2 regions of the Metabacillus herbersteinensis genome follow, and region 1 is predicted to be linked to the other one. Evidence: a T-box and tRNA genes for the amino acid it is inferred to sense, from the RefSeq annotation. Region 1 holds a T-box; the other holds one or more tRNA genes.

The links. The T-box of region 1 lies ahead of trpS (tryptophan--tRNA ligase). A T-box ahead of a tRNA ligase gene usually reads a tRNA of that ligase, here a tRNA-Trp.
Region 2: it has a tRNA-Trp gene. The T-box ahead of trpS (tryptophan--tRNA ligase) is inferred to sense a tRNA for this amino acid. The anticodon was not compared.

The regions. Positions count from the first base shown of each region.
Region 1 is NZ_JBHLVO010000007.1:107,560-122,685, forward strand. It holds gene spxA (transcriptional regulator SpxA) at 1-69, opposite strand, end outside; gene ACFFIX_RS11040 (GNAT family N-acetyltransferase) at 375-953, opposite strand; gene ACFFIX_RS11045 (hypothetical protein) at 1,081-1,260, shown strand; gene ACFFIX_RS11050 (putative glycoside hydrolase) at 1,315-2,526, opposite strand; gene ACFFIX_RS11055 (oligopeptide ABC transporter ATP-binding protein OppF) at 2,734-3,678, opposite strand; gene ACFFIX_RS11060 (ABC transporter ATP-binding protein) at 3,679-4,722, opposite strand; gene opp3C (oligopeptide ABC transporter permease) at 4,743-5,777, opposite strand; gene opp3b (oligopeptide ABC transporter permease) at 5,777-6,706, opposite strand; gene ACFFIX_RS11075 (peptide ABC transporter substrate-binding protein) at 6,849-8,552, opposite strand; gene ACFFIX_RS11080 (DUF3899 domain-containing protein) at 8,958-9,317, shown strand; T-box leader at 9,365-9,574, shown strand; gene trpS (tryptophan--tRNA ligase) at 9,796-10,785, shown strand; gene ACFFIX_RS11090 (hypothetical protein) at 10,934-11,224, shown strand; gene ACFFIX_RS11095 (YjbA family protein) at 11,368-12,120, opposite strand; gene opp4C (oligopeptide ABC transporter permease) at 12,303-13,208, opposite strand; gene opp4B (oligopeptide ABC transporter permease) at 13,227-14,192, opposite strand; gene opp4A (oligopeptide ABC transporter substrate-binding protein) at 14,236-15,126, opposite strand, start outside.
Region 2 is NZ_JBHLVO010000008.1:152,904-168,029, reverse strand. It holds rRNA gene rrf (5S ribosomal RNA) at 148-263, shown strand; tRNA gene ACFFIX_RS12240 (tRNA-Asn) at 277-351, shown strand; tRNA gene ACFFIX_RS12235 (tRNA-Ser) at 356-447, shown strand; tRNA gene ACFFIX_RS12230 (tRNA-Glu) at 474-548, shown strand; tRNA gene ACFFIX_RS12225 (tRNA-Val) at 594-669, shown strand; tRNA gene ACFFIX_RS12220 (tRNA-Met) at 685-761, shown strand; tRNA gene ACFFIX_RS12215 (tRNA-Asp) at 895-970, shown strand; tRNA gene ACFFIX_RS12210 (tRNA-Phe) at 1,159-1,234, shown strand; tRNA gene ACFFIX_RS12205 (tRNA-Thr) at 1,249-1,321, shown strand; tRNA gene ACFFIX_RS12200 (tRNA-Tyr) at 1,337-1,420, shown strand; tRNA gene ACFFIX_RS12195 (tRNA-Trp) at 1,435-1,508, shown strand; tRNA gene ACFFIX_RS12190 (tRNA-His) at 1,523-1,598, shown strand; tRNA gene ACFFIX_RS12185 (tRNA-Gln) at 1,765-1,839, shown strand; tRNA gene ACFFIX_RS12180 (tRNA-Gly) at 1,903-1,977, shown strand; tRNA gene ACFFIX_RS12175 (tRNA-Cys) at 1,988-2,061, shown strand; tRNA gene ACFFIX_RS12170 (tRNA-Leu) at 2,110-2,198, shown strand; tRNA gene ACFFIX_RS12165 (tRNA-Leu) at 2,209-2,289, shown strand; tRNA gene ACFFIX_RS12160 (tRNA-Gly) at 2,409-2,482, shown strand; gene ACFFIX_RS12155 (B3/B4 domain-containing protein) at 2,548-3,213, opposite strand; gene queG (tRNA epoxyqueuosine(34) reductase QueG) at 3,291-4,427, shown strand; gene ACFFIX_RS12145 (amidase domain-containing protein) at 4,749-5,636, shown strand; gene trmL (tRNA (uridine(34)/cytosine(34)/5-carboxymethylaminomethyluridine(34)-2'-O)-methyltransferase TrmL) at 5,681-6,154, shown strand; gene ACFFIX_RS12135 (ATP-dependent protease PrkA) at 6,558-8,453, shown strand; gene ACFFIX_RS12130 (hypothetical protein) at 8,550-8,714, shown strand; gene yhbH (sporulation protein YhbH) at 8,967-10,136, shown strand; gene ACFFIX_RS12120 (LacI family DNA-binding transcriptional regulator) at 10,308-11,315, shown strand; gene ACFFIX_RS12115 (ABC transporter substrate-binding protein) at 11,447-12,682, shown strand; gene ACFFIX_RS12110 (carbohydrate ABC transporter permease) at 12,747-13,610, shown strand; gene ACFFIX_RS12105 (carbohydrate ABC transporter permease) at 13,613-14,431, shown strand; gene ACFFIX_RS12100 (glycoside hydrolase family 13 protein) at 14,458-15,126, shown strand, end outside.

The DNA.
Region 1 (15,126 bases):
ATGTTCCTCTAACCACGCTTTTGCCTTTCGACATGAAGTACAGCTTGGTGACGTATATAATGTTACCATAAACCTTCACTCCTCCAACTATAGAATGAGTAAGCTAATCAACTTAGATGTATATGCAAATTGAAATTACTTTAAATAAGTAATGTCTATAATGATTATACTATAAAAAAGTAAGTTAGCATATATTTTTTTAACTAAAAGTTTGACAAAACAAGTACAGTGGACTTAACTACCTATATATAGTACTTATACTGGAGAAAACTAATTTCACTGCAGGATATCAACACATATTCTGAGTCGCTTAGTAAAAATGATCTATGTCCTGAGGTTTAATTCATCATTTATTTTAAAAAACTAATTCTCAATTAGCTTAAATGATCGAAAATATCTTTTTGTTCACCATCTTGTTCAAGGGTTAGTACTTCATCAACATTTTGATAAGACTGACCATATAGTTCTTTGTCTTTGTATGTATGAATCATCTCGTAGGTTTTTTTCATGGCTTCATAAATTAATTCTTCGGATTCGTTTGTTGGAGACCAGTAGAGGATTTCCATCTTGTTAATTTGATTTGTAGCAAGTGATCGACGATTATACCCAATCGAGCTCGCATGTTCAAATCCTTCACGCTGATAGAATTTTAGACGTTTTCCTGAATCACTATCTTCGTAGTCAACTGGTTCAACTTCGAGAATAATTGCTTTTCCTTTTACTTTAAGTTTCTCTAATAACTTATGACCCAACCCTTGCCCACGGGCATCTTTTGAAACAAAGATATAATCAATAAAGATAAAATTAGTAAGTTCTGCATACATCAACACATGGAGTGGCCCTTCATCTTTATGATAAATATCTCCTTTTTCTTTAAGAAGCATTTCTATATGCTCCCTAGATTTCATTTCTTCAATTGGAAAATACTGATTTAGTTTTTCATACCAATTCACCTGCATTGCTCCCTTTTGTTTTTTCTATACCCTTTATTAATTCTACTACGTTTATATATACCCTCTTTTAATAAGCTTAAACATGAATTAGAATAGAATTAACATATTTTATTAGGGGATGAAAAATATGGTTGAATATTTGGTTGACTTTGTCCTGGTAGCTGTTTTGGTCATTGGTTTAACTGCTACTATGGGTGTTCTTGCAAATGCGATCGGTATTAATGTTTTTGGAGGAAAAAAGAAAAGTGCTTTTGTCGATCAATCCCAAAAAACTCAAGTAGGTTGGAAAAAAGTGAAGAGAAGTTAGCATAGTAAAAGACCGTTTAAAAGCATCAGCTTTAAAACGGTCTTTATTTTTCACTTATTTCAGTGGAGTGTAGTCAACTCCCGGTGAGTAGGTATTCCCCGCATTCCATAATAAGAATTCATCGATTCCCTGCTCATTTAATGCTTTAATTTGCGCTTCTACCTCTGGTTTACCATACTTTTTGTAATTGCCTTTGCCCAAGTAGGAAGCGGTGAAATCTTGTATCCAAGGCCTAGAGATCGGTCGATTTTTGAGTTCAGCGAGCTTTTTGTTTTCTAGCTTCGCGTACTCTGTTATTAGCTTATATGGTTCAAGGTCTGGCTTGTTGATGCCAAAATAGGCAGTCCAGTGGCTCGGATAAATCATAGAGGAAATAACATCAACATTTTCGGATATTTTCGAGAAGTTCTGCCCGATACCTGGTGCCTCTGGTAGTGTTGCTGTATAACCAAAAATATCAACAGATACCTTTACACCATATGGTTTTAGCTTCTCCTTTGCATAAGCAACAAAGTCAGTAATAGCAGAAACACGTTTTTGTACATTATCTTGATCTGAATTTTCGTATTGACCCATATTAAAAACCAAGGTTGAATCCCGCTTTTCAAATCCTTCAGGAAAACGAACATAATCAAATTGTATTTCTTGAAATCCGAGCTTGGCTGCTTCAATGGCGATATCTACGTTATAATCCCATACTTCTTTCATAAACGGATTTACAAACGACTCCCCGCGACCATTTTTCCAAACTGTATTTCCTTCCTTAAAGGACCATTCCGGCTTTTTATTAGCTAGTACTGAGTCTTTAAATACTACAACTCTTGCAATAGGATATATTTCTTTTTCTTCCATAATTTCTAACATTTCAGTTGGATTCTTAATATAATTTTTACTTATATCAAAAAATGCTGAGGTTGGTTCAGGCTGATACGTTAAATTTCCATAGTCATCTTTAACATCAATGACCATTGCATTCAGGTCAGTTTGCTCCATTAAAGTACTAAGTTTATTAAACTTTTCTCCACCCGCAGAATGCCCAGTTACATAAACACCTCTAATGGCATCTGGGTATGGAAAAGTAAAGCCTGAATCGAATACAAAGCGTGGTGGATCTTCTGGTAATTTTCTTTCTTTCAAAACAGTTTGCTTCGAACTATGAGTTGAGAATACAAGATTCTCTTCTCCATATCCTTTATTTGAAAAGAGAAGTCCTGAGAATAGGATGATAAGTAGTGTGAGAATAAACGATTTTTGTACAAATTGCATGTCTGGAGTCCCCCATTGTAAGTCTACCCTTAGTATATAGAAAATGCAGAAGCCTTTATAGGTGAAAATTGAATCATTTGTAGTTGTAAAATTAAAAAGTATTTGTCAGTTAACTGAAGTTGCCGTACATAGATCATATGTAAGAGGTAGGGATTTTAGCAGAGTTTAAAAAAACCCACCACATAGTGATGAGTTTTTTTAAAAGTATTAAACAGTTGCGTGTTGTTTTTGATATTGTTTAAATTCTGTTTCAGAACACATAACAAAGTGACCTGGTTTTACTTCACGGAACTGCGGCTCTTCACCTGGTTTGTAATTGTGCTGATCTGGGTCATATGTTTTTCTTACACGCGTTCTCTCATAGTCCGGGTCTGGAAGAGGAATCGCTGAAAGCAATGATTGGGTATAAGGATGAATTGGATTTCTGTATAATTCATCAGCATTTGCCAGTTCCACTAGCTTTCCATAATACATAACGCCAATACGATCACTAATATATTTAACCATAGACAAATCATGGGCAATAAACAGGTAGGTTAATCCTTTTTCTTTTTGCAGCTTTCTCATTAGGTTAACAACCTGTGCTTGAATAGATACATCTAAAGCTGAAATTGGCTCATCGGCAATGATAAACTTTGGCTCAACAGCTAATGCACGCGCAATTCCGATACGTTGACGTTGCCCACCACTAAATTCATGTGGATAACGATTCGCGTGCTCACGATTTAAACCAACTGTTTCAAGCAGTTCAACCACTCTATCCATTCTCTCTTTGTTGTTTTTAGCAAGACCGTGAATGTCGATACCTTCTGCGATCAGATCCGATACTTTCATTCTTGGATTAAGTGAAGCATATGGATCTTGGAAAATCATTTGCATTTTACGATTGAATTTTTTCAAATCCGAACGTGATTTCTTCCCATGGACGTTCTCACCATCAAAAAGTACTTCTCCACCTGTTGCATCGTAAAGACGAATAATTGTACGTCCTGTTGTTGATTTTCCACAACCAGATTCTCCAACTAATCCTAATGTTTCACCACGATAAATATCAAAGGAAATATCATCAACTGCTTTCACTTCATTTGGTTTCCCAATATTAAAATGTTGCTTTAAATTTTTAATTTCTAAAAGTTTTTCTCTTTGTGTCATCTATTTCCCCTCCTTTATTTCAGGGAATTTACGTCTGCGTTTTTTAACTGCCTCTGGTGGCTCTACTTTAGGTGCATCTGGATGTAGTAACCAGGTTGCGGCATAGTGCGTGTCAGAAACTTTAAACATTGGAGGTTGTTTCTCCAAGTCAATTTGCATCGCATACTCATTACGAGGTGCAAATGCATCACCTTTAGGAGGGTATAAAAGGTCAGGTGGTGTGCCAGGAATCGCATATAATTCAGAGTCCTCTGAGTCAAGACTTGGCATTGAGCTTATTAGGCCCCAAGTATATGGATGTTGCGGGTTATAAAAGACTTCATCCACTGTTCCAGTTTCTACAATTTTCCCACCATACATAACCGCAACTCTGTCAGCAACATTTGCGACAACTCCAAGGTCATGGGTGATAAAGATAATCGAAGTATCAATCTTCTTTTGCAGATCTTTCATCAGTTCCAAGATTTGCGCTTGAATGGTAACATCCAAAGCAGTTGTTGGTTCGTCAGCGATCAAAACTTTTGGGTTGCATGCTAATGCAATTGCAATAACAACCCTTTGTCTCATCCCACCTGAAAACTGATGCGGATATTGATTAAATCGAGCTTCAGGTTGTGGAATACCTACTAATCTTAATAAATCGATTGCACGCTCTTTTGCAGCAGACTTACTCAAGTTTTGGTGCTTAATAATTGGTTCCATGATTTGCTTTCCGATTTTCATAGTTGGATTTAACGATGTCATTGGATCTTGAAAAATCATCGAGATATCTTTACCACGAATTTTTTGCATCGCACTGTTTGAAAGCTTTGCGATATCTTTTCCGTCAAAAAGAATTTGTCCTTCTTTAATCTCGGAGTTAGATTCAGGTAACAGCTTCATAATAGATTTTGTCGTAACTGATTTACCAGAGCCTGATTCCCCAACTATTGCTAACGTTTCACCTTTGTATAAATCAAAATTAACCCCTCGTATTGCTTGTACTTCCCCAGCAAACGTATGGAAAGAAATGTGTAAGTCTTTCACTTCTAATATTTTTTCCATTATCTATTCACCTACCTTTTCTAGTCACGCATTTTCGGATCTAATGCATCGCGAAGTCCATCTGCAATCATATTAAAGCAAATCATAATTAAACTAATAACGATTGCTGGATAAACCATTTGATATGGATATAAACGCAGCGTTTTAAAGCCATCATCGATTAAAGTCCCTAATGAAGCCAGTGGTGCTTGTAATCCTAGTCCAATAAAGCTTAAGAAGGCTTCGAAGAAAATAGCACTTGGTATCGTAAACATCGTGTTAATGATAATTACTCCAACTAAATTTGGAATCAAGCGCTTCCACATAATTCTCCGGTCAGTTGAACCTAAAGTCCTCGATGCTAAAACAAACTCTTGACTTTTCAGTTTAAGAACTTGTCCGCGTACAACCCTTGCCATACCAACCCAACCTGTAATTGTTAAGGCAACCGTTATCGACAGAATTCCGGGATCCAAAATAATAATCATTAAAATAACGACTATCAAGTTCGGAATACCAACTAATATTTCTATTATACGCTGCAACACATTATCAACACGGCCACCATAGTATGCTGAAATTGCCCCGTATGCAACACCAATCACCATATCAATAAAGGCTGCTAAAAATGCAATATATAAGGAAACTTGTGTGCCCTTCCATACACGAGAGAACAAGTCACGTCCTAAGTAATCTGTACCAAACCAATAGTATGTGCCAGCTTCAACATTCTTTGTTTCATAAACATCGTACGTTTTACCACTACGGTTTTCTAAAGTACCGTCAAATGGGAGCCAACTAACGTTTTCTAGAGCTTGAACCTTAGGAGGTAGATTTGAATACTTAGCGATTCCTAAATTAGGGTCGTGCCCACTCATATACGGGCCTACTAGAGCCATTATTGTTAAAAAAACTAACAGATAAAGACTGACAACTGCTGCCTTATTTTTTCTTACACGTAGCCAGGCATCTTGCCAATAGCTAAGACTGGGTTTCGAAATTTCTTCACTCTTATCTGAGTCAATTTTTGCGGGTACAAACATATCTTTATTGACGCTTTCATTATTTTGTGTCATTATTCTTTCCCTCCCGCCAAACGAATCCGCGGATCAATGATTCCATAGAGAATATCCACGACTAGAACAATTGCAACAAATAGAAAAGCAAAAAGAAGTGTTACACCCATAATAACAGGATAGTCATTTACGTTAATTGATTTAACGAATTGCTCTCCCAAACCAGGTATACCAAAGATTTTTTCAATGACAAGTGAACCTGTCATTAAACTAACGGTTAAAGGTCCTAAAACAGTAATAACTGGAATTAAAGCATTACGTAATGCATGTTTGAATGCTACATCGAAGGAGCTAGCTCCTTTTGCTCTTGCTAGTGTGATGTAATCAGACCCAAGTACTTCAATTAATTCAGTTCTTACAAAACGAGCAGCAATTGAGATTGGGAACATAGCTAATGCAATTGTCGGCAATATGCTATACTCAGGTCCTCTCCAGAATGCTACTGGCAACCAGCCTAATTTAACTCCAATATAGTATTGTAGCAATCCTGCGAAAACGAAGGATGGAATGGATTTACCGATTACTGCAATAAAAGTGGATGTATAGTCTACCCACGTGTTTTGTCTTAGCGCAGCAACAACTCCTAGTACAATTCCTATAATAGTACCAAAAAACATTGCTTGAAAACCTAGAATGGCCGAGGGACCGATACGATCTGCAATAATATCAGTAACTGGTGTGTTATTAAACTGAAATGAAATTCCTAGATCTCCTTTAATCAAGTTAACCATATAGTTCATATATTGTACTGGTACTGGCTCACCCAAACCGTACTTATCTTTCATAATCGTTAGCTGAGCTTCTGACAACTTAGCTGCATTTGAAAAAGGAGTACCGGGAATAACCTTCATGAGGAAAAAAGTAAAAGTGGCAATTAAAGCTAGAGTTAAGATCATGTAAAAAATTCGTTTTGATAAATATTTGACCATATGAGTTGCACCTCCTATGTTATTTTTAATTTTCAACATATTTCGACAATTATTCTACAGGGAAAAAGAGAGTATATTCCTACAATATACTCTCTTCCCTATTTGGTTATTATACCGATTTCGACTCACTTCGTAAATATACTTACTCAGCGTCTGTAATTTCAATCCACTTGTAGCTAAATTCTGCACCTACGTTGTGGTAAGTGAAGCCTTTAACTTTAGGGCTAATTAAGATACTTGAAGAACGTTGGTACACAGGCGCAAGCGCTGCATCGTCTTCTAGTAATACTCTTTCAGCTTCCTGTAGAGCTGCAAAACGTTCTTCAGGCTTATCAGCTAAAGTAGATTGTGAATCTTTAAGCAACTTATCATAAGTTTCGCTAGAATAAGCCATTTTGTTATTACCACCATCTGTGATCCAAAGATCAGAGAAAGAAATTGCATCTAGATAATCAGGACCCCAACCAGCGAATTGAAGATCGTAATCCATTTTAACGTCTCTATCTAAACGTACTGAGAAAGGAACGCTTTCTACTTTAATAGTAAGTCCTGGTAGATTTGCTTCTAATTGGCTACGGATGTACTCATCAGTTTTCTTAGATGTTTCAGTATCTCCACCTAAGTAAACTAGTTCAACTGAATCCTTGCCAATTTCTTTTAAGCCTTGCTCCCATAATTTCTTCGCTTCTTCAGCATTAAACTCTAAGAAATCTCCATTAACTTCACGGAAATCCTTACCGTCTGGACCAGAAACGAAATCTTTAGGTACAGCATAATTAGCAGGAAGTGAACCGTTGTTTAAAATGCTGTCTGTTAAATCTTGTTTGTTAAAGCCAGTCGCAAGTGCACGACGGATGTTTTCGTTTTTAAGTGCTTCGTTTTGTTGGTTCATTTTGATCCAGAAAATAGTTGGTTCTAAGTAATTTAAAAGGTTTGGATCTCCTTCATATTGTGGAACAATATCAGAAGCAAGCTTTCCAGTTATGTCAGCTTCACCAGTTTCAAAAGCATTTGCAGATGCTTGTGGATCTTTTAAAACGTTATATTGGATTTTTTCTAATTTTACAGTTTCAGCATCCCAATAGTCAGCGTTTTTCTCATAAGTCCATTCAGTAGCAGTAGTACCGCCCCAATTAGTTAATGTGAAAGGACCATTGTATACTAAGTTCTCGTGAGTCGCTGCGTAATTTTCACCTTGTTCTTCAACAAACTTTTGGTTTTGTGGATAGAATGTACCGAATGCCATTAATGATTCAAAGAATGGAATTGGTTTTACAAGTGTAACTTCAAGAGTTTTGTCATCTAGTGCTTTAACTCCTAAAGTGTTTAGATCATAGTCTTTTTTAGCTGCAGCTGCTTCTGTAATTTCAGTTGCACCAGCAATTTTACCATTCATCATGTAAGGACCATATGGTGATGCAGTTTCTGGATCGATTGCACGTTGCCATGCATAAACGAAATCATTTGCTGTTACAGGGTCACCATTAGACCATTTAGCTTCTCTTAATTTAATTGTGTAAACGGTTCCATCTTCGTTAGCTTCAGCTGAACCTTCAGCCATACCAGGAATTGCTTCTTGGTTCTGGTCTAAACGGTATAAGCCTTCCATTGCGTTGTTTAACGCTGTGAAACTTACAGCATCTTGTGCCATAACGCTATCCATTGATGGAATTTCAGATGCTTCTAAAACCTTCAATTCTTGTGGTACTGATGCTTGTTCTTCAGTAGCAGTATCATCACCGCCACCTTCTTCTTCTGAAGTATCTCCGCCACCATTGCATGCTGCTAAGAACATACTAAGTACTAGAGAAAGTGCTAAAAGTAGAAAAAATTTCGACTTTTTCACAAGTAGACCCCCCTTATATTTTTTAATAATTCTTACATAGGTTATTATACAAGTATTCGGACTATTATGCATTCACTTTTTTTACGAAAGTTTACACAAATGTAATAAAACCAGGCTATTTATGTCGTTAAATAGTAAAATAGCCCTATAAAATTTAATGGATATTTCAGTTATATTTCACCCCTTTAACGCATTAATTACTATCATAAAAAAGTTTGTAAAATTTTTAAAGCTACTGTAATGTTGTTCTTCCTCCCCTTTATGCACTTAATATGAATGTTCTATATATTTCATCAAAAAGAAACATTCTTACATTACATATTTTGAAAACTCTTCTATATTTGTGGTAGACAATACATTTGCTATAATTGAGAACAGGATATTATATAGAAAAGAGTGATCACTTTGCTTTCCAAAAACTCGATTATAGGGTTTATTATGTCTCTTGTTGCAACAATCTTCCTATCATTTATTATTTACCAAGAGTTAAAACTATTGTATTTTATAAATATTTCATTTTTAATCACGATCACTTGTCTGTTTATTTCATTGTTAACGCTAACGGTTAAAGCAGGTTTTTTTGACGGGATTTCCTATGGATTTAGAAGAATGTTTGTCTCAAAGGGTACGGAATTATCTAAAGATGAGGTTGAGGAGATGAAACCCGTATCAGAGCTTATTTCGTTTGATTTCTCTCCCCTTCTTTTCACAGGTCTAGCGTTGGGATTAGTAATGTTAATTGGACTTTATTTCTATTACGTATAATCAGATTGCATTTTGTCTGCTTCTTTCATATAATTAAAAAATCATATGATAACTCGTTGACGAAGAATAGTACACATAGTCGTTATTTTAAGAGAGCCTGTGGATGGTGGAAACAGGTAATAGCTTATGTGGAATGGACTTCTGAGAATCTGTATTGAACTTAAGTACGTACAGACGTGCTCCTACGTTATAGGATAATGAAGTGATTTCTTTCTTTAGAAATAATTAGGGTGGCACCGCGGTCCATCGTCCCTAGCAATAGGTACGAGTGGGCCTTTTTGTGTGGGAAAAACAAAAGCGCAAGCGCCTTGGTCAGCCTTAGGCATAGCATAAGGCGATTCTAAATTGAAGGCGTTCTTTGCCTTCAATTTAGAATTGACTTATGACCTCGAGGGGCTAGGCGCTGTAGCTGGATGCAGAAATGCTATCCAAAGTTCAAAAATATTTTAAATTCTTATACGATTTGGAGTGAATAACAGTGAAAACAATCTTTTCTGGCATTCAGCCTAGTGGTTCGGTTACATTAGGAAATTACATTGGAGCACTAAAACAGTTTATTGACTTACAGCAGGATTACAACTGCTACTTTTGCATCGTGGATCAACATGCAATCACAGTTTCACAGGATCGCTTACAGTTACGCAAAAACATCCGAAGTCTAGCTGCTCTTTATCTAGCGGTAGGATTAGACCCTGAAAAAGCAACACTATTCATTCAATCTGAAGTTCCAGCACATGCTCAAGCAGGCTGGATGTTACAATGTGTTGCATATATTGGAGAGCTTGAGAGAATGACACAGTATAAGGATAAGTCAGCAGGTAAGGAAGCCGTTTCAGCCGGTTTGCTCACATACCCTCCTTTAATGGCTGCAGATATACTTCTTTATGGAACAGATCTAGTTCCAGTTGGGGAGGATCAAAAACAGCATATTGAACTTACCCGCGATATAGCCGAAAGGTTTAACAAAAAATTCAATGACATCTTTACAATCCCAGAAGTCCGAATTCCGAAGGTCGGCGCCCGTATCATGTCTTTAACTGAACCAACAAAAAAAATGAGTAAGTCAGATCCTAACCTTAAATCTTTTATTACATTATTAGATGATCCAAAAACAATAGAAAAGAAAATTAAGAGTGCTGTTACCGATTCGGATGGTATTGTTAAGTTTGATAAGGAAAATAAACCTGGGGTCTCAAATTTACTTTCTATCTACTCTATTTTTACAAACGAATCGATTGAAGAGCTTGAAAATAAGTATGAAGGAAAAGGCTATGGAGACTTTAAAGCAGATCTTGCAGATGTTGTTGTTAACACATTAACTCCTATCCAAGAACGCTATAAGGAACTGATGGAATCAGAAGAGCTCGACCAAATTCTAGACCGAGGTGCTGAAAAAGCAAATGCAGCGGCCAATAAAATGGTTAAGAAAATGGAGAATGCGATGGGGCTAGGTAGGAAAAAGCGATAATAAAACTTCATATTAACTCTAACCTCCACTAAGAGTATCCTTTAAAATGCATTTTCATTTAAAGGATACTCTTTTGTATTGCTGCTGAAAAATAGGACATTGTGATATACTAATTTTGTAAGTTAATGACGAAAAAGGAGGGAGAACAATGGAGGAAAAATTAGATCTAATTTTAAATGAGCTGAAAATAATTAAAGATTCTCAGACAGAAGTGAAAGCAGATTTAGAAGGGTTGAAGGAAAAACAGCAAGAAATGAAGTATATTCTTGATGCTGTGAGAGAAAATCAAGATGTAAGTAACGCTAAGAATGAAGCTTTAGAAGGAATACAGGATCGTCAAGACCGTATTATTGCACAACTCACGTACAGATATTTTGATCACGATTCAGATATAAAAGACTTGAAACGTGAAATACATCAAATAAAAGTCCAAAGTTAACCTCCTAGTTACTACCTACAACTCTGTCCCTTCTGCATCTTCAATGAAATACTACCAATGTCAGAAATGATTTATTGCATATAAAAGCGACGTGATAGTGTGAAATCACGTCGCTTTTCCTGGTACTTAACTTGTCCACTTTTTTAATTAACCTTCGACTCGTGTTCCATTTCCCATAGCTTTTCGAAGAAGGGTTGTCCCTTAATTAGGTGTTCACAGAGCTGCAAATGCTTTGGACTCCAGCCTTGAAGAGTTTCTTCATATAGCTTTTGCCAAACAGCATCAAATTCTCTTGATTGAATTTGTTCGTACATCATCGGATTCCATTCTGTATACCAGTACTTTACTTCTGCTGCATTTTTTGTTGATTGAAGCTGATCTAATGCCATAAATAAAAGCTGTTTAAGTTGACGTTCTTTTCTTGTTAACCCTCTAACGTGTTCAGGTGATAGAGACAGGATATGATAATCTTTCTCTGATTCATTGCTCGAGTACTCGACTGAATACTCTTCAGGTTCCACGTCCTTTACCATCTCAAAAACTAACTGTTCTTGACGAGGAATAATTCGACTTTTGCGGATTGGAATTGTATAACCAATTGTATCGACGGCTATGATTCCATGTCCATCTGTCACAACAAAACAATAATCAAGCTGAATTCGTTCGTGGTTTTTACGTATGTACGATTTCTGAAAAATATCTTTTAATAAACTTGGTGGCAACTCAGCTAAATCATTTTCAATGTAAGAAAATAAAAGAGTGTTTACTTTAATCAATGGAACTTGATCAAAGAGCTCGACACTATCGTCTTTTCTCCATTCATGAAAATGACATACGTTGTAACCATTTTCCTCGCCTTCAAACCAATTTACCCAAACATCATGAAGAAATAACATTTTTACATCCCTCACTTCAGGACCTTTTGTCAATCAGTATAGGCAGAAGGTAGAGAGTTTATTCCAATAAATTCAGATTTTGGAATGAATATAAAATTAGTTGGACATACCGTCATTTCTTATTACAGCTACTAATAGATTCTAGTAATAGAAAAAACCCATCACAGACGTGACAGATTTTCTTATCGATAAGATTTTGGATTGAGTGCATCCTTTAATCCTTCGCCTATAAAGTTAATAGCCAAAATAGTAAACGTGATCATACCTGCAGGCGGCATCCACATCCAAATCTTGTCTCTTAATACATCTGATTGTCTTGCCTCAGATAGCATATTGCCCCAAGTCGGTATGTCAGCCGTTACACCAAAGCCTATAAAACTTAATCCAGACTCGATCACAATCATAATCGCAAGAATGAGAGTAGCTTGTACGATAATCGTTGAGCTAACATTTGGAAGAATATGTTTTATGATCACCTTTGATGGACTACAACCACTTGATACCGCTGCAAGAACGTATTCATTTTCTTTTTCAGACAAAATCTTACTTCTTACAATACGTGCAACTCCACCCCAGCTTAAAAAACTAATCACACTAATTAATGTCCATACTCCGGACACTTTACCTATTAAAATTGTGTTAATAACAATAACAAATGGTATAAAAGGAAAAAGAAGAACAAAGTCAGTAAATCTCATTAACATATTATCGATGATGCCACCGAAGTAACCCGCGATCGCTCCAACAATCGTTCCTATGATTGTAATGAGTAGCATACATGAAATCCCGATCAATAAGGAAGTCCTACCACCATGTAATAACCTCGTAAATACATCTCTACCATTTGAATCTGTTCCTAACCAATTTTCACTAGAAGGTTCCAACGTAATTTTTAAAAAATCAACCCTAGTAATATCATGTGTCGTAATATATGGAGCTAATATACTTGCAAATGATACGATAAGTAGGAAAATCAGACTGATCATTGCCAATTTATTTTTTAAAAATTTACGTTTAGCTATCGACCACGGAGAGGCACTCTTTGTTTTAACATTTGTTTGTACTTGCTTATTGCGAACGACTTCCATTATACCTGCTCCTTTCTCTTAGTCTATACGGATACGGGGATCAACAACTCCATACAAAAGATCAGCAACCAAGTTTCCTACCAAGGTTAATACTGAAAATAGCATTGTTAGTGACATCATCACTGAATAATCCCTTGTCTCGACAGATTGTAAAAATAAGAGTCCAATACCAGGATACGTGAAGATCGTTTCTGTTATAAAAGCTCCACTTACTAACGTAACTAAGTCGAACCCTAAATACGTAATAATTGGGATCATCGAGTTTCGTAAAATATGTTTATTGTAAATCAAAGATTCCTTCGTTCCCTTTGCACGGGCAGTTCGAACATAATCTTTGCGTGAATTTTCGATAATATCATTTCTTAAAAATTGAGCATACTGTGCGGTTGAGAGTAATCCTAATACAAGTGCTGGTAGTAATACATGATGGACTCTGCTCACGTAATATTCAAATGTTCCCTTTTCTAAGCCTACCTCTACAGAACCACTAAATGGAAATAAGTCGAGTTGAAAAGAAAAGAAATAGATTGCTAAAATACCAGCTACAAACGAAGGAATTGCCAAGCCTAGATAGTTATAAGTTGCAACAAGGTTATCACCGAGCGTATACGGTCTTCTCCCCGAATACATGCCCATAAAAAATGCTAGTAAATACGTAATTACAATAGATGTAATTGCAAGAAACAATGTATTTGGTAATCTTTCTACAATTAGTTCAGCGGTTGGCATTTTGTGTGTTGTTGATTTTCCAAAATCACCTTGAACAAAGCCTGTTATCCATTCCCAATACTGAATATGAATTGGATCATTGTATCCTAACTTCTCTCTCATCTCCTCAATATACTGAGGATTCGTATTCGATGGATCGATCTCCCCCCCAAAGGGGTCCCCTGGCATTAATTTAGCCAGGGCGAATACTACGAAAGAGATAAGGAGTAACATCGGTATCATGCCTAATAGTCTGCGAAGTGAATACTGTAGCATAGAGCACTCTCCTTACCCGTAGATATTGCAAAATTTAAGATACTTACTCTGTTACAGTCCACTCATGAACATTGTTTAATGAAGTTAATGCATTCACATGAACACCTTGAAGACGTTTGTTCACTGCATATAAATCCATGTTCTCCCATAAAGGAAGTGCTAGTAAATTTTCGTTGAAATGCTTTTGCCAATCAACGAATGCTTTTTCACGGTATGCTTGATCAAATGCTGCATCACTCTTCGTGTCTGCAATTAATTTGTCGCCTTCTTCATCAACGTAACGACCATAGTTCCATTCAAAGTGAGATCCCCATAATGCTTCTGGATCTGGATCAGCACCTGTTGACCAAGAACCAAAGAATGCTTCAAGCGCTTTATCATCATTGTCTTTCATTTCATTGTAAAGGTTAAATTCAATTAATTGACCTGTTGCAAGCTCTGTTTTCACACCGATATCATTCCAATTTTGCATAATTGCTTTAGAACGACCTTCAAATGTAGCTGGACCAGCGTAGTGTCCAAAAGAAATCTTGAACTCTTTGCCTTCTGGATCTTCAACAAATCCATCACCATTTGTGTCTTCATAGCCAGCTGTCGCTAATAGTTCTTTCGCTTTTTCTGGGCTATATTCATATCCATTTAATTCAGAAGGATCAGCAGATGCCCAAAATGTACTTGGGATAACAGTATTTGCAACTGATCCTTTTCCAGATAAGAAGGCTTTGATTAAAGCTTCACGATCAATTGCGTGTAAAAGTGCTTGACGAAGTTCTTTTGATTCGAATTTATCGTTATCAGCTACACTTTTACCTGCTTCTTTATCACGGCTACCAAAACGAAGTCCGATATACGAATACGCAACACCGTTTGTTTCTTCAACTGTAACATTTTCTAATCCACCAATTTGCTCCAAGTCTGCTGGACGAATAGACAT
Region 2 (15,126 bases), on a different contig from region 1:
TTCTACTAAGTACCGTCACGTCCTGTGACAAACGTAGAAGTCAGCACATCCTGTGCAAGTCTAGTTTTGAGAGAATGTAATTTTTGGTAATTTAAAATTACACTTGAAATTTTCTCTGAAAATAGTATAATTATTTTTGTCATAATGTCTGGTGATGATGGCGAAGAGGTCACACCCGTTCCCATCCCGAACACGGAAGTTAAGCTCTTCAGCGCCGATGGTAGTTGGGGGTCTCCCCCTGTGAGAGTAGGACATTGCCGGGCAATTTTATATTATTCCGCAGTAGCTCAGTGGTAGAGCTATCGGCTGTTAACCGATCGGTCGCAGGTTCGAGTCCTGCCTGCGGAGCCATTATGGAGAGCTGTCCGAGTGGCCGAAGGAGCACGATTGGAAATCGTGTAGGCGGTTAACGCTGTCTCAAGGGTTCAAATCCCTTGCTCTCCGCCACTACTTTATTCATAGATTGATTTTATGGCCCATTGGTCAAGCGGTTAAGACACCGCCCTTTCACGGCGGTAACACGGGTTCGAATCCCGTATGGGTCACCAACTTTTATAAAGATTCAATGTATGTTAATATGAATTAAGTACTTTGGAGGATTAGCTCAGCTGGGAGAGCATCTGCCTTACAAGCAGAGGGTCGGCGGTTCGATCCCGTCATCCTCCACCATTTTAATAATATTATCGCGGGGTGGAGCAGTTCGGTAGCTCGTCGGGCTCATAACCCGAAGGTCGCAGGTTCAAATCCTGCCCCCGCAACCAATTAAAAATGAAAATTCAGGAGAAGCGAGAAGGTCGAGGAAGCAAAACGAGTGAAGACCGGAGCGTACGTTGTTTGTACGAGGATCTGAATGAGTGAAGCTGACGAAGAGATCGAAGCTTATCGTAAATTTACGGTTCCGTGGTGTAGCGGTTAACATGCCTGCTTGTCACGCAGGAGATCGCGGGTTCGATTCCCGTCGGGACCGCCATATTTTTTTATTTAGAAACTAAATTACGATTTATAAAAATGGCTCAGTAGCTCAGTCGGTAGAGCACGTTCGAGTAAGCTACAAAGCAAAGCATCAGCGCACAAATTGAGCTGCTACTTGGTTAAGCTCCCTGAAATTTGGGCGAAGGTTTCAAGTTTAAAACAAAGTATTATTCGATTTTAATAAATGGCTCAGTAGCTCAGTCGGTAGAGCAAAGGACTGAAAATCCTTGTGTCGGCGGTTCGATTCCGTCCTGAGCCACCATTTAATATTATTAAGCCGGTGTAGCTCAACTGGTAGAGCAACTGACTTGTAATCAGTAGGTTGGGGGTTCAAGTCCTCTTGCCGGCACTGTTTTATTAATATGGAGGGGTAGCGAAGTGGCTAAACGCGGCGGACTGTAAATCCGCTCCTTCGGGTTCGGCAGTTCGAATCTGCCCCCCTCCACCATCTATATATAACATAGGGGCATAGTTTAAAGGTAGAACAGAGGTCTCCAAAACCTCCAGTGTGGGTTCGATTCCTACTGCCCCTGCCAATATAAATTTCGTGGCGGTTGTGGCGAAGTGGTTAACGCACCTGATTGTGGTTCAGGCATTCGTGGGTTCGATTCCCATCAGTCGCCCCATTTTTAATTTCTAGTATTAACATCTTGATTCATTTCTGATTAAGCATGAGGGATTAAACTCAATTACTATAATGATATTAGGTTTTACTAAGATATCACGTCTACTTAGTAGTCGACGATTATTCATGAAGCATACTCAGGAAGTTTTTTCTTGAAGCTTATTCATTGGGCTATAGCCAAGCGGTAAGGCATCGCACTTTGACTGCGACATGCGTTGGTTCAAATCCAGCTAGCCCAGCCAATCTTTTTTTAGAAACAATTTTGCCTTAATAGCATAGGCTAGAGTATAATATAATTAAATGATGCGGAAGTAGTTCAGTGGTAGAACACCACCTTGCCAAGGTGGGGGTCGCGAGTTCGAACCTCGTCTTCCGCTCCATTTTCTAGTTGGCGGCATAGCCAAGTGGTAAGGCAGAGGTCTGCAAAACCTTTATCCCCGGTTCAAATCCGGGTGTCGCCTCCAATTCATTTATTGAATTGTTATCTAGAAATGCTTTTTTTATACCTCTTAGCCGGGGTGGCGGAACTGGCAGACGCACAGGACTTAAAATCCTGCGGTAGGTGACTACCGTACCGGTTCGATTCCGGTCCTCGGCACCATATGTATTAGGCCAGTGTGGCGGAATTGGCAGACGCGCACGACTCAAAATCGTGTTCCTTTGGAGTGTCGGTTCGATCCCGACCACTGGTATTAAAATGACAGGATATCCCTGTTTTTATTTTTGTTACTTGTTCGACAAATTTCGCTATTTTTTTCAAAGTATTGATTCTTAACGTAGACCTTGGTATAATACAAAACAACCAATATATGCGGGTGTAGTTTAGTGGTAAAACCTCAGCCTTCCAAGCTGATGATGAGGGTTCGATTCCCTTCACCCGCTCCATACATACTATTATCAACGCAGTGTTTCGTTTCTTAGTAAAACGGGGCATTGCGTTATTTATTTTTTTATTCGATAACTTTATATGTTGCTTCACCACCATGTATTTGAAGAAACATTTTTGTTAAGGATGCTAATAAATCCTTCGCATCTTCACTGTTCATAGAAGGTCGAAGGTATACTAGATGAAGTGCGTCCTTGGTATCGAAGTTAACGGATGTTCTCTTAGAATCAACGTATGGACTTCCGAAAGCTCCTATAGAGTCTTTTGAGAGAATCTTGTTTTCAAAATTAACTTCGCGTTCATTTACGGCCAAGTATGTATCAGATTCAGTTCCAATTGTTATTAAGATATTACCTTTGAGTAAGTTATAATCATAGATGCCTAATGGAATTTGATATTGTAGAGATAAGAAATTATTCAAGTCAACAGCTGAGTGCATACTACTAATATACTGTTGTTTTTGAACGCGGCGAAGCAATGCTTCATTGGAAGGGCGGTATCTAGCAGGATCAGCCCCAACCAGCTTAAATGAATTTCGCCATTCTTTAACACTTGGAATATCTGTAACATTTTTTTCAGCATATTCAAAAAATAAGGATTCTTGAAATAGTCTGAGGCGACCTTGTAACATTTGAGGTGAGTGAGACACTTCTATATTTTCGTATAAAATTGCACCTATTTTAAAGTTGTCAATCTTCTGTTTGAGACCTGAATCTATATTAATTTCCATAAATTTAACCCTCCAAATACTATTTTATTTATCTTACCATATATTTTAGAGGGCCTTTAAAGAAGGGGGCTTTGGGAGTGGACTATTATCAACTTAAGGAAGAGATTATTCAATATAGTAAAGAAATTGGTATTGATAAAATTGGGTTTGCAAGTGCATCTGTTTTTGATGAATTAAAACAGCGATTAACTGTACAGCAGGGACTAGGATATCAATCAGGTTTTGAAGAGTCGGATCTCGAAAAACGTTCTAATCCTGACTTGTTATTACCGAAAGCAAGGTCCATTATTTCGATTGCCTTAGCCTATCCTTCTAAAATGAAAGCTGCACCAAAAAGCACCAAAGCTGATCGTAGAGGAATATTTTGTAGAGCTTCTTGGGGACAAGATTATCATGTTGTGTTAAGAGATCGCTTGTCAAAGCTAGAATCCTATATAAAGGAAAAGGTGCCAGAAGTTAAAATTAAATCTATGGTCGATACAGGAGAGCTATCTGACCGTGCTGTTGCACAGAGAGCAGGCATAGGCTGGAGTGGTAAAAACTGTGCGATTATTACACCCGAGTTTGGTTCATATGTTTATCTGGGCGAAATCATTACGAATCTACCACTTTTACCTGACAAGCCATTGGAAGATCAATGTGGAAGCTGTAATAAATGTGTAGACGTCTGTCCAACTGGGGCTCTAGTACAAGGTGGGCAGCTTGACTCTTCTAAATGTATTGCTTTTTTGACGCAAACAAAAGGGTTTCTACCAGAACAGTATCGCGCTAAACTTGGAAACAGACTATACGGTTGTGACACTTGTCAAACTGTTTGTCCCGAAAATAAAGGGAAAGATTTTCACTTTCATGAAGAAATGGAACCCGATCCTGAGATTGCAAAGCCGAAGCTTAAACCCCTTTTAACGATGAGTAATCGAGAGTTCAAAGAGAAGTTTGGTCATGTTTCAGGCTCTTGGAGAGGAAAAAAACCGATCCAACGTAATGCAATCATTGCTCTTGCACACTTTAAAGATACAACAGCGATCCCCGATTTAATTAAACTATTGCATACAGATCCAAGACCAGTGATTAGAGGAACAGCTGGATGGGCTATCGGGAAGATTGGAGAACTAGAAGCAAGCGATGAATTACAGAAAGCTTTTGCAAACGAGTTAGATCATGATGCCAAACTAGAAATAGAAAAAGGGATAGAGCTATTAGAAAGAAGATAGTAACGCTAGGGATGATACTATAGTCATCCTTTTTTTATACTCAGAATTTATATATTTAAAGAGTAAGTGTGCGTTTTTACATCAGATTCAGCGCCTAGCCCCGACGCACAGGACGTGCTAGTGCAGTCATGGCGATTGACGTCGCGTTCCCTGCCTGCCTCGAGGTCATAAGTCAATTATAAATTGAAGGCAAAGAACACCTTCTGTTTATAATCGCCTTATGCTATGCCTAAGGCTGTTCAAGGCGCTTGCGCTTTTGTTCATATCCTCTCCATACAAACATATTGTGTACTATTAAACAATTGGTGGTGGAGGGAAATGATGAAAAAGCTGCTAACCGAATTAAATGAAGAGAAACTTCAAATGCTTATTAATAAAAAAAGGATACCGATGAGTCGAAACAACGAAGATTATCAGGCCCTTGAACGAAAGGTACACATAAATGAGGAAAGAAACATTGAGGTTGTTAAAGGAAATACTAAAATCTCAATAAAAGAAGCAAAAGAAGTCGGGAAGAAACTAACAGATGTGTTTTATACATGTCATTACAAGTGGCTAAATAAACAAAACGATATTTTTTTCATTGAAGAAAGAATTGAGAAGAGAAAAGCAAGAATCTATAAAAACAATCTTGTTGAGGATGAGGAAACAGAGAATACAAAAATGTTTAGTGATGAACAAATCTATGAGGAGAAAGAGGAAAGATCGTCTTTTTATTATGATCGACTGGCAGCTGTTCAATACGCAGAAAGATGGTGGAATAGCCATAACTCAAAGTATAAGAATTTCGGTGATAATTGCACCAACTTTATTTCACAATGTTTGCATGCAGGTAATGCTTCTATGAGGGGCTATCCGAATCGATCAAGCGGCTGGTGGATGCAGAGTAACGATTGGAGTTATAGTTGGACTGTCGCAAATTCAATGAGATTATTTCTTGGCTCTTCAAAAACCGGATTACGTGCAAAGGAAGTTTCTACTGCAGAGGAACTAATGCCAGGAGATGTAATTTGCTTAGATTTTCAAGGTGACGGCAGATACGATCACACGACGATTGTAGTGGCGAAGGATCAGAATAATATGCCACTGGTTAATGCGCAATCCTATAATAGCAGGATGCGCTATTGGTCCTACGAAGACTCGACAGCATATACACCTAATATTAAATACAAGTTTTATCACATTGTTGATGATACAACAAAGAAATAACAGTGGTATAATAGTTGCTAGTGAAAAATTACGAGGTGAGAAAAGTGGCAATACATGTTGTTTTATATCAACCACAAATTCCTTCAAATACGGGAAATATTGCACGAACTTGTGCTGCAACTAATACAACACTCCATTTAATCCGGCCTTTAGGCTTTTCTACAGATGATAAAATGTTAAAGCGTGCAGGCTTAGATTATTGGGAACATGTAAAAGTTGTATATTATGATTCAATTGATGATTTTTTTGAAAAAAACAGTGGAGCAGAGTTCTTTTACTTATCAAAATTTGGGACAAAAACCTTTACTAGTTTTGACTATAGTGAACCAGATAAGGATTATTACTTTTTATTTGGTCGTGAGACAACTGGTTTACCCAAAGACATTATTCACAACAATTCAGACAGATGCCTACGCCTACCAATGACAGAGAATGTACGTTCACTTAATTTATCAAACACAGCAGCTATTCTTATTTATGAAGCCTTGCGACAACAACAATATCCAGGCTTACAATAAAAAACGACCTCAACTTTTTAGTTGAGGTCGTTTTTTATATTATTTTTTCACACTAGGCTTGTCATCATATCCAGCAGTGAAAATGGCTGTTATAAATGCTAAAGAAACGCCTAAAATTAAAATAAACCTCATGAATAGTCCTCCTCTGCTACTTAATACTATTCTGTTAAGAATTTTTTTCTATAGTAAAGGGTTTATGTATATCATAACCCTTTTATCGCTGATTACATTATAACTCAATATAAAATAAGAGTGAATGTATATCCTCTAATTTTTAAAAATTTATCTCTTCATTTCGAGGTTTTGTCAAAAAGCTTTTACATTAAAAAAGAATGTTAGCGGACATCCATGCATAAAGTGTATTAACCATGCACAAGTATCACCAAAGATGAGGGAGGTCCTTATGGATATCTTAAAGAAAATTGAAATGTACAGAGAAGATGAACAGCGACTGAAGTGGGAGGGAACCTTCAGAGAGTATTTAGAAATTATAAAAGAAAAGCCTTGGGTTGCCCAATCAGCTCATTCACGGGTTTACAATATGATTAAAGATTCAGGAATTGAAGAAATAGAAGGAAAAAGAAAATATAAGTTCTTTGATCATCAATTATTTGGGTTAGAAGATGCGTTAGAACGATTAGTTGAAGAGTACTTCCATCCAGCTGCAAAAAGGCTTGATGTTCGCAAGCGAATTCTCCTTTTAATGGGACCTGTAAGTGGTGGTAAGTCAACGCTTGTTACAATTCTAAAACGGGGTTTAGAGAACTACACTTTATCAGAAAGAGGGGCCGTTTTTGCGATTAAAGGATGTCCTATGCATGAAGACCCATTACATTTAATTCCGATCCACCTTCGAGAGGATTTTTTCAAAGAGTACGGTATTCGTATTGAAGGAAATCTGTCACCTTTAAATTTGATGAGACTCGAGCAGGAGTATGGCGGTCGAATTGAAGATGTACTAGTGGAACGAATTTTTCTTTCTGAAGATAAGCGTGTTGGTATTGGTACATTTAGTCCCTCTGATCCAAAATCACAGGACATTGCTGATTTGACTGGTAGCATCGACTTCTCAACGATTGCAGAGTTCGGTTCTGAATCGGATCCAAGAGCGTACCGTTTTGATGGTGAGTTAAACAAAGCAAATCGTGGGATGATGGAATTTCAGGAAATGCTAAAATGCGATGAAAAGTTTTTATGGCACTTACTTTCATTAACGCAAGAAGGGAACTTCAAGGCTGGAAGATTTGCCTTGATTTCTGCAGATGAATTAATTGTTGCCCATACAAATGAAACTGAGTATCGCTCGTTTATTTCTAATAAAAAGAATGAAGCGCTTCATTCTCGTATTATTGTAATGCCTGTTCCTTACAATTTAAGAGTTACTGAGGAAGAAAGGATTTACGATAAAATGATTAATGAAAGTGATGTATCAGATGTTCATATTGCACCACATACATTAAAGGTTGCTGCAATGTTTACGATCTTAACTCGCTTAAAAGAGCCAAAACGCGGTGACATTGATCTTGTGAAAAAAATGCGTCTATATGATGGTGAAAGTGTTGAAGGGTTCAATCCAATTGATGTGAATGAATTAAGGAAGGAATACAATGATGAGGGCATGAGCGGAATTGATCCGCGTTATGTAATAAACCGAATTTCCTCAACCATCATTCGAAAAGAAATCCCATCGATTAATGCACTAGACGTTCTTAGAGCGTTAAAAGAAGGATTAAACCAACATGCATCAATTTCAAATGAAGACCGTGAGCGATATTTAAACTTCATTTCTGTAGCCAGAAAACAGTATGATGACATTGCGAAAAAAGAAGTACAGAAAGCGTTCGTTTATTCGTATGAAGAGTCTGCTAAAACGTTAATGGATAATTATTTAGATAATGTTGAAGCGTATTGCAATAAAAATAAGCTTCGTGATCTTTTAACAGGTGAAGAAATGAGTCCGGATGAAAAGCTAATGCGTTCAATTGAAGAGCAAATAGGCATCTCTGAAAATGCAAAAAAAGCTTTTCGAGAGGAAATCTTGATTCGTATTTCTGCTTATGCTCGTAAGGGAAAACGCTTCGATTATAACTCGCATGAACGCTTACGTGAAGCGATACAAAAGAAGTTGTTTGCTGACCTAAAGGATGTTGTTAAGATTACGACATCATCTAAAACCCCAGATGAACAGCATTTGAAGAAAATAAATGATGTAGTTGCACGTTTAATTGATGATCACGGATATAACTCAACATCTGCGAACGATTTGCTTCGTTATGTAGGAAGTTTATTAAATAGATAGACTTAAGTCAGAGCGTCAGACTAAACTGACGCTCTTTAGGTTTGTATGTAGATAGAAAAGGGAAATGGTAAAAAAGGGATAAGGAGATGATCTTAAGTGAAACCCGAAAAGAACCAACCAGACAATACAATGATTCGCAACATGAAGGATCTTGTTAAACACTCAAAGGTAATGGAACATATGAAGACCAATCAAGAAGTAGAGAAGAGTGGGAAAAGTCCTGACCCACAGCAACATAGCCAAGAAAAGTCTCCACGCTAAATAATGCGTAGAGGCTTTCTTTTTCAATATCTTTTGTAATATATAGTATAAATTGGGAACTTGTCTTATTTTTGTTTTAAGAGCCTAATTATCGAAATTTTTTGTCAATAAACAGAATCTATCGCATAGGATAAAGTAATCCAAAGAAATAGAAGATACAAATGTCTTAATTTTATTCATCCACGTTAGTGTATGCTTATTAGTTGTAAATTGTGAAATGTTTTTTTAAAAAAAGTTTGGAGGGGGTAGAAAATGTCTGAGGAAAATCAGCACAGCTTTGTCATTTCAAACGAAGATTGGTCCCTCCACCGCAAAGGCCATGATGATCAAGTGCGCCATCAAGAAAAGGTGCAAGAGGCGATTAGGAACAATCTTCCAGATTTAATCACAGAAGAAAGCATTATTATGTCGAATGGAAAAGATGTTGTGAAGATTCCGATTCGCTCACTAGATGAATATAAAATTCGCTATAATTATGATAAAAACAAACATGTTGGCCAAGGGGATGGAGAAAGTAGTGTAGGAGACGTTGTTGCAAGAGATGGTTCACCAGGAGAGAAAGGACCAGGCAAAGGTCAAGGTGCGGGTGATCAAGCTGGTGAGGACTATTATGAAGCCGAAGTATCCATGATGGAATTGGAAGAAGCGTTGTTCCGTGAACTGGAACTCCCAAATCTGCAGCAAAAAGAAAGAGACGAGATTGTTATTGAAGACATTGAGTTTAATGATATTAGACGAACTGGCTTAATGGGTAATATTGATAAAAAAAGAACGATGTTATCAGCGTATAAACGCAATGCAATGACAGGCGCCCCAAGTTTTCATCCGATTTATCCTGAAGATTTAAAGTTCAAAACATGGAATGAAATTGTTAAACCCGAATCTAAGGCTGTCGTCATAGCGATGATGGATACAAGTGGTTCGATGGGTATATGGGAAAAATATATGGCCAGGAGCTTTTTCTTTTGGATGACAAGATTCTTGCGAACAAAATATGAAACCGTAGAGATTGAATTTATTGCACACCATACCGAAGCAAAAATTGTTACAGAAGAAGATTTCTTTTCAAAGGGAGAAAGTGGAGGTACCATTTGCTCATCGGCATATCGAAAAGCGCTTGAAGTAATTGATGAGAAGTATCATCCCTCTAGGTTTAATATTTACCCTTTCCATTTCTCAGATGGAGATAACCTCACTTCAGACAATGCTCGCTGTGTAAAACTTGTTGGAGAGCTCATGAAGGTCTCAAATATGTTTGGTTACGGTGAAGTAAATCAGTACAATCGTCACTCAACGCTAATGTCCGCATACAAAAATATCAATGATGAAAAGTTCCGCCATTATATCCTCAAACAAAAAGTCGATGTATTCCAAGCGATGAAGAGTTTCTTTAGGCAAGAAGAGAAGCAAATGTATGCTTGAAGTTATAGTCCAGCTAATAAGCTGGGCTATATTTATGTTTAAATAAACGTTTGTTTAAGACTAAGTAAGTAAACGTTTTCGTAAATTTAAAATAAACTATTGACTAATTCATTAAACCCTAGTTATAATGAAAGCGTAAACAAAAAGTAAACGTTTACTCGAGGAGATCATATGACACCAACTATCAAAGATGTTGCAAAAAAAGCGAATGTCTCAATTGCAACCGTATCTCGAATCTTAAATAATAAACCTGGTTTTACACCTGAAACAAAGCTGAAAGTTCTCAAGGTCATTGAGGAAATTGGTTATCAGCCGAATGGTATGGCCCGAGGGTTAATCAATAAAAAAACACAAACGATTGGTGTTATTTTTCCGAACGTATCTAACATGTATTCTGCAGAGGTTTTAAGCGGGATTGAGGATGCTGCTCATGAGGATGGATCAAGTGTGATTGTTTGTAAGACTGATAGTAGTATGGAACGCACAATGAAGTATTTACGCGTTTTAGCTGAAAAAAGAGTCGATGGAATTGTGTTTGCAAGTGAAATGATTAAAGAACCATTTTATAAATTCATGCAGGATGTGAAAATTCCTGTCGTACTATTATCTTCAATTTCCTATCAATACCCAATTCCATATGTGAAAGTGGATGATCGGCATGCCGCCTATACTGCAACTATTTACTTAATAGAGCAGGGACATAAAAAGATCGCGATGATTTGTGGAGATCGTAATGATTTAATAGCAGGTATTCCAAGAGTAGAAGGTTATAAAGAGGCTCTACAGCATAGTGGAATTTCAGTTATTGAAGATTACATTATCAATGCAAATGGGTTTGCTTATCATAACGGTCAAGAGGCAATGGATGAGATTCTTGTGAAGAAATTAGATGTAACAGCGATTTTTGCGAGTAGTGATGAAATGGCACTTGGTGTGTTAACGACGGCTCACCAAAAAGGAATAAAGATTCCAGACGATTTTTCTGTAATGGGTTATGACGATTTAAAGCTTGCTCAAATGTCAATCCCGCAGCTTACAACTGTCGCTCAGCCCCTATATAATATGGGCAAGTCAGCAGCATCAATGTTATTTGAGATGATTGCAACTGGTGAGCAGGTTCAAAGTAGAATTATGCCACACAGTATTATCAAGAGGGATTCTGTTAAAGAAAGATTATAGTTTTCAATTTTTTTTAGGGTTTTACGTAAACGTTTACTAAGAGGCTTCATTCTTAAATTGAACTAGAATTTTTTTCTTCTGACAAGTAAACGCTTACTAATGTACGAAATTAAATTCAGGGGGTATTTTAAATGTTTAAAAAAGTGTCAATGGGTATTTTGAGTCTATCATTAGGTGCTTCACTTTTAGCTGGTTGTGCAGGTTCTGGTGAAGATGCGGACGGTAAGGTTACGTTAGAACTGTTCTCTAATAAAGCAGAAAGCATTGAAACATACAAAGGATTAATTAAAGAATTTGAAGAGAAAAATCCTGACATAAAAATTAAGTTAGATGCTCCACCTGAGGCAGAAACGGTTTTAAAGACGCGTTTAACGAAAAATGATTTGCCTGACTTAATGTCGATTGCAGGGAATGCAACATATGGCGAATTAGCTCGTGCTGGAGTTTTGAATGACTTCTCAGATTCAGAGTTACTTAAAACAGTCCAACCTTCATATGCAGACATGATTGGCCGATTAGTTGGCCCTGAGGAAGAAGGAACGTTTGGTCTTCCTTACGCTACAAATGCAAATACTGTGATTTACAATAAGCAGAAGTTTGAAGAGCTTGGCTTAGAAGTTCCAAAGACATGGGATGAGTTTACTGCAGTTTTGGATAAAGTGAAAGAAGCTGGAGAAATTCCGATTTACTTTACGCTTAAAGATGCTTGGACAGGAATGATTTCTTGGAATTCATTAGCTGCTAACATCGCTGGTGAAGATTTCGCAGAAAAGAAAAATGCTGGTGAAGCTACATTCGTAGACAGCTATGATGAAGTAGCTGACAAAATGCAAACTCTAGTAGAATATGGTCACAAAGATAATATGGGTGTAGCTTACGGTGATGGAAACAATAAGTTTGCTCAAGGTGAAGGGGTTATGTATATCCAGGGTAACTGGGCAATTCCTGAAATTTTAAAAGCAAATCCTGACGCAGAGCTTGGAGTATTCACTATGCCTGTTACAAATGATCCAGCACAAAACAAACTTGTATCTGGTGTAGATGTGTTGCTTACAATTAATGAGGATACTGAACATAAAGAAGAAGCTATAAAGTTTATTGAATTTATGATGAATGAAGAAACAGCAAAACGATATATCGATGAACAAAAGGCTTTTTCAGCAATTGAAGGTGTATTCCAAGAAGATCCAGTGTTTGAAGGAATTAAAGAAAACTTTGAAACAGGAACAATTACAAGCTTCCCGGATCATTACTATCCAGCAGGAATGGGCGCTGAAAATATTGTACAAGAATTCCTAAACAAAAAAGATAAAGAAGCTTTCTTAAAGAAAATGGACAATGAGTGGGAAAAAGTACAAAATCGCTAATCTATATAGAATGCGGGCATCCTAATAAGGTGCCCTATTCTTCTTAAAAGGAGAGAACCTAAAGATGAATAAGAAAAATAAAACATACTTAATCATTGCGATACCTGCTTTCATCCTTTTCTTTATTTTTCATACTTACCCTGCACTTCAAGGGATTTTTTATAGCTTTACAAATTGGAAAGGGTACGGAAATTGGGACTTGGTAGGCTTGAAAAATTATATAAATGTGTTTAAAGATGATCGTGCATTGGATGCCTATGGCTTTACATTCAAGTTTGCGATACTTTCAACAATTCTCGTGAACATTTTTAGTTTATTAGTGGCAATGGGGCTGAATTCAAAAATTAAATTTCAGAAGACACTCCGTGCAATTTACTTTTTACCTTATATTTTAAGTATTTTAATTGTCGGATTTATCTTCAATTTTATTTTCACACACTTCTTACCTGGCATTGGCGAAACCTTAGGTGTTGATGCACTGTCTAGAAATATCTTGGGTGATCCTGACCTTGCTTGGATTGGGATTGTTATTGTAGCTGTTTGGCAGGCAATCGCCTTTAATACAATCCTCTATCTAGCGGGACTAGTGACGATTTCTGAAGATTTATATGAAGCAGCAAGTATTGATGGAGCTAATCAGTGGACAAAATTCTGGAAGATTACCTTTCCATTAATTGCACCATTCTTCACAATTAACATGGTTTTAGCGATGAAGGGCTTCTTAATGGTATTTGATCAGATTGTCTCTTTAACTGGCGGAGGTCCAGGTACATCGACTGAATCAATTTCATTACTCATTTATCGTGGTGGATTTGAAGGTGGACAATTTGCTTATCAATCAGCAAATGCGGTTATTTACTTTATCGTTATCGTCGTTATTTCTATTGTGCAGCTTAGAATCCTAGAAAAAAGAGAGGTGGAAAACTAATGATTAACAAAAAAAATAATTGGTCAGTTACCACTCTTCTAATTTTAGGAACATTATTTATCTTAGTGCCAATGTATTTAACGATAACGATTGCGTTTAAAACACCTCAAGAAATGGCTGGAAATCTGCTCGCTTTGCCAAAGTCATGGTCACTTGATAACTTTACACAAGCAATTGAAATGACAAATTTCTTTAACGCCTTAGGAAATAGTGCGTTTGTTACAGTCTTCGTTGTCATCTTTACGGTTCTTACGAGTTCATTAGTTTCGTATGCAATCGCTCGGAATATGCACAAAAGGTTCTATAAATTTTTATTTTATTACTTCGTTAGTGCAATGTTTATTCCGTTTCCAATTATCATGCTCCCAATTGTAAAACAAACAAGTGCATGGGGAATGGACAACCTCGTAGGTTTAATTATTCTTTATATTGTATTTAACTTGTCATTTAACGTTTTCATTTATGTAGGTTATATACGCTCAATACCAAAAGAGCTTGAAGAAGCAGCGGTGATGGATGGGGCAAGTACATGGGGTGTTTTTTGGAAAGTAATTTTCCCTTTGCTCGCGCCAATGAATGCAACTGTTGCAATCATCACATGTTTAGGTGCTTGGAATGATTTCATGCTTCCTCTTGTTCTATTAAGTGACAGAGATATGGCTACACTACCTTTGGTACAATATATCTTCCAATCTCAGTTCAGTACGGATTATAATTTAGCCTTTGCTTCTTATTTAATGGCTCTAGCTCCAATGATCATTGTTTACATTTTTGCACAGAAATGGGTTATTAGCGGGGTTATGAAAGGTTCAATTAAGTAATAAAACTTCTATAGGAGTGAGTCAGCATGAATAAGACCTGGTGGAAAGAAAGTGTTATTTATCAAATATATCCTAGGAGCTTTAATGACAGTAATGGTGATGGAATTGGTGATTTAAAAGGAATTACCGAAAAGTTAGATTACCTAAAGGAATTAGGGATCGACGTCATTTGGCTTTCTCCAGTTTATCAATCACCTAACGATGACAATGGCTACGATATCAGCGATTATCAAAATATCATGGATGAGTTCGGAACCATGAAGGATTGGGAAGAGCTTTTAGCGGAAGTTCATGCACGTGGCATGAAGTTGATTATGGATTTAGTCGTTAATCATTCTTCAGATGAACATGCGTGGTTTGCTGAATCAAGAAAATCCAAGGACAATCCATATCGTGATTATTACGTTTGGAGACCTGGGAAAGATGGTGTTGAACCAAATAACTGGGAGTCAGCTTTTAGTGGCTCGGTGTGGGAATATGATCAAGCAACTGAAGAGTACTTTTTGCACATCTTTAGCAAAAAGCAACCAGATTTGAATTGGGAAAGCCCAGAACTTCGTAATGAAGTTTATAAAATGATGACATGGTGGCTTGATAAAGGAATAGACGGTTTCCGAATGGATGTTATTAACTTTATTTCCAAGGTTCCTGGGTTACCAGATGCTCCTAACCAAGAAGGTAAGCAGTATGTTTCA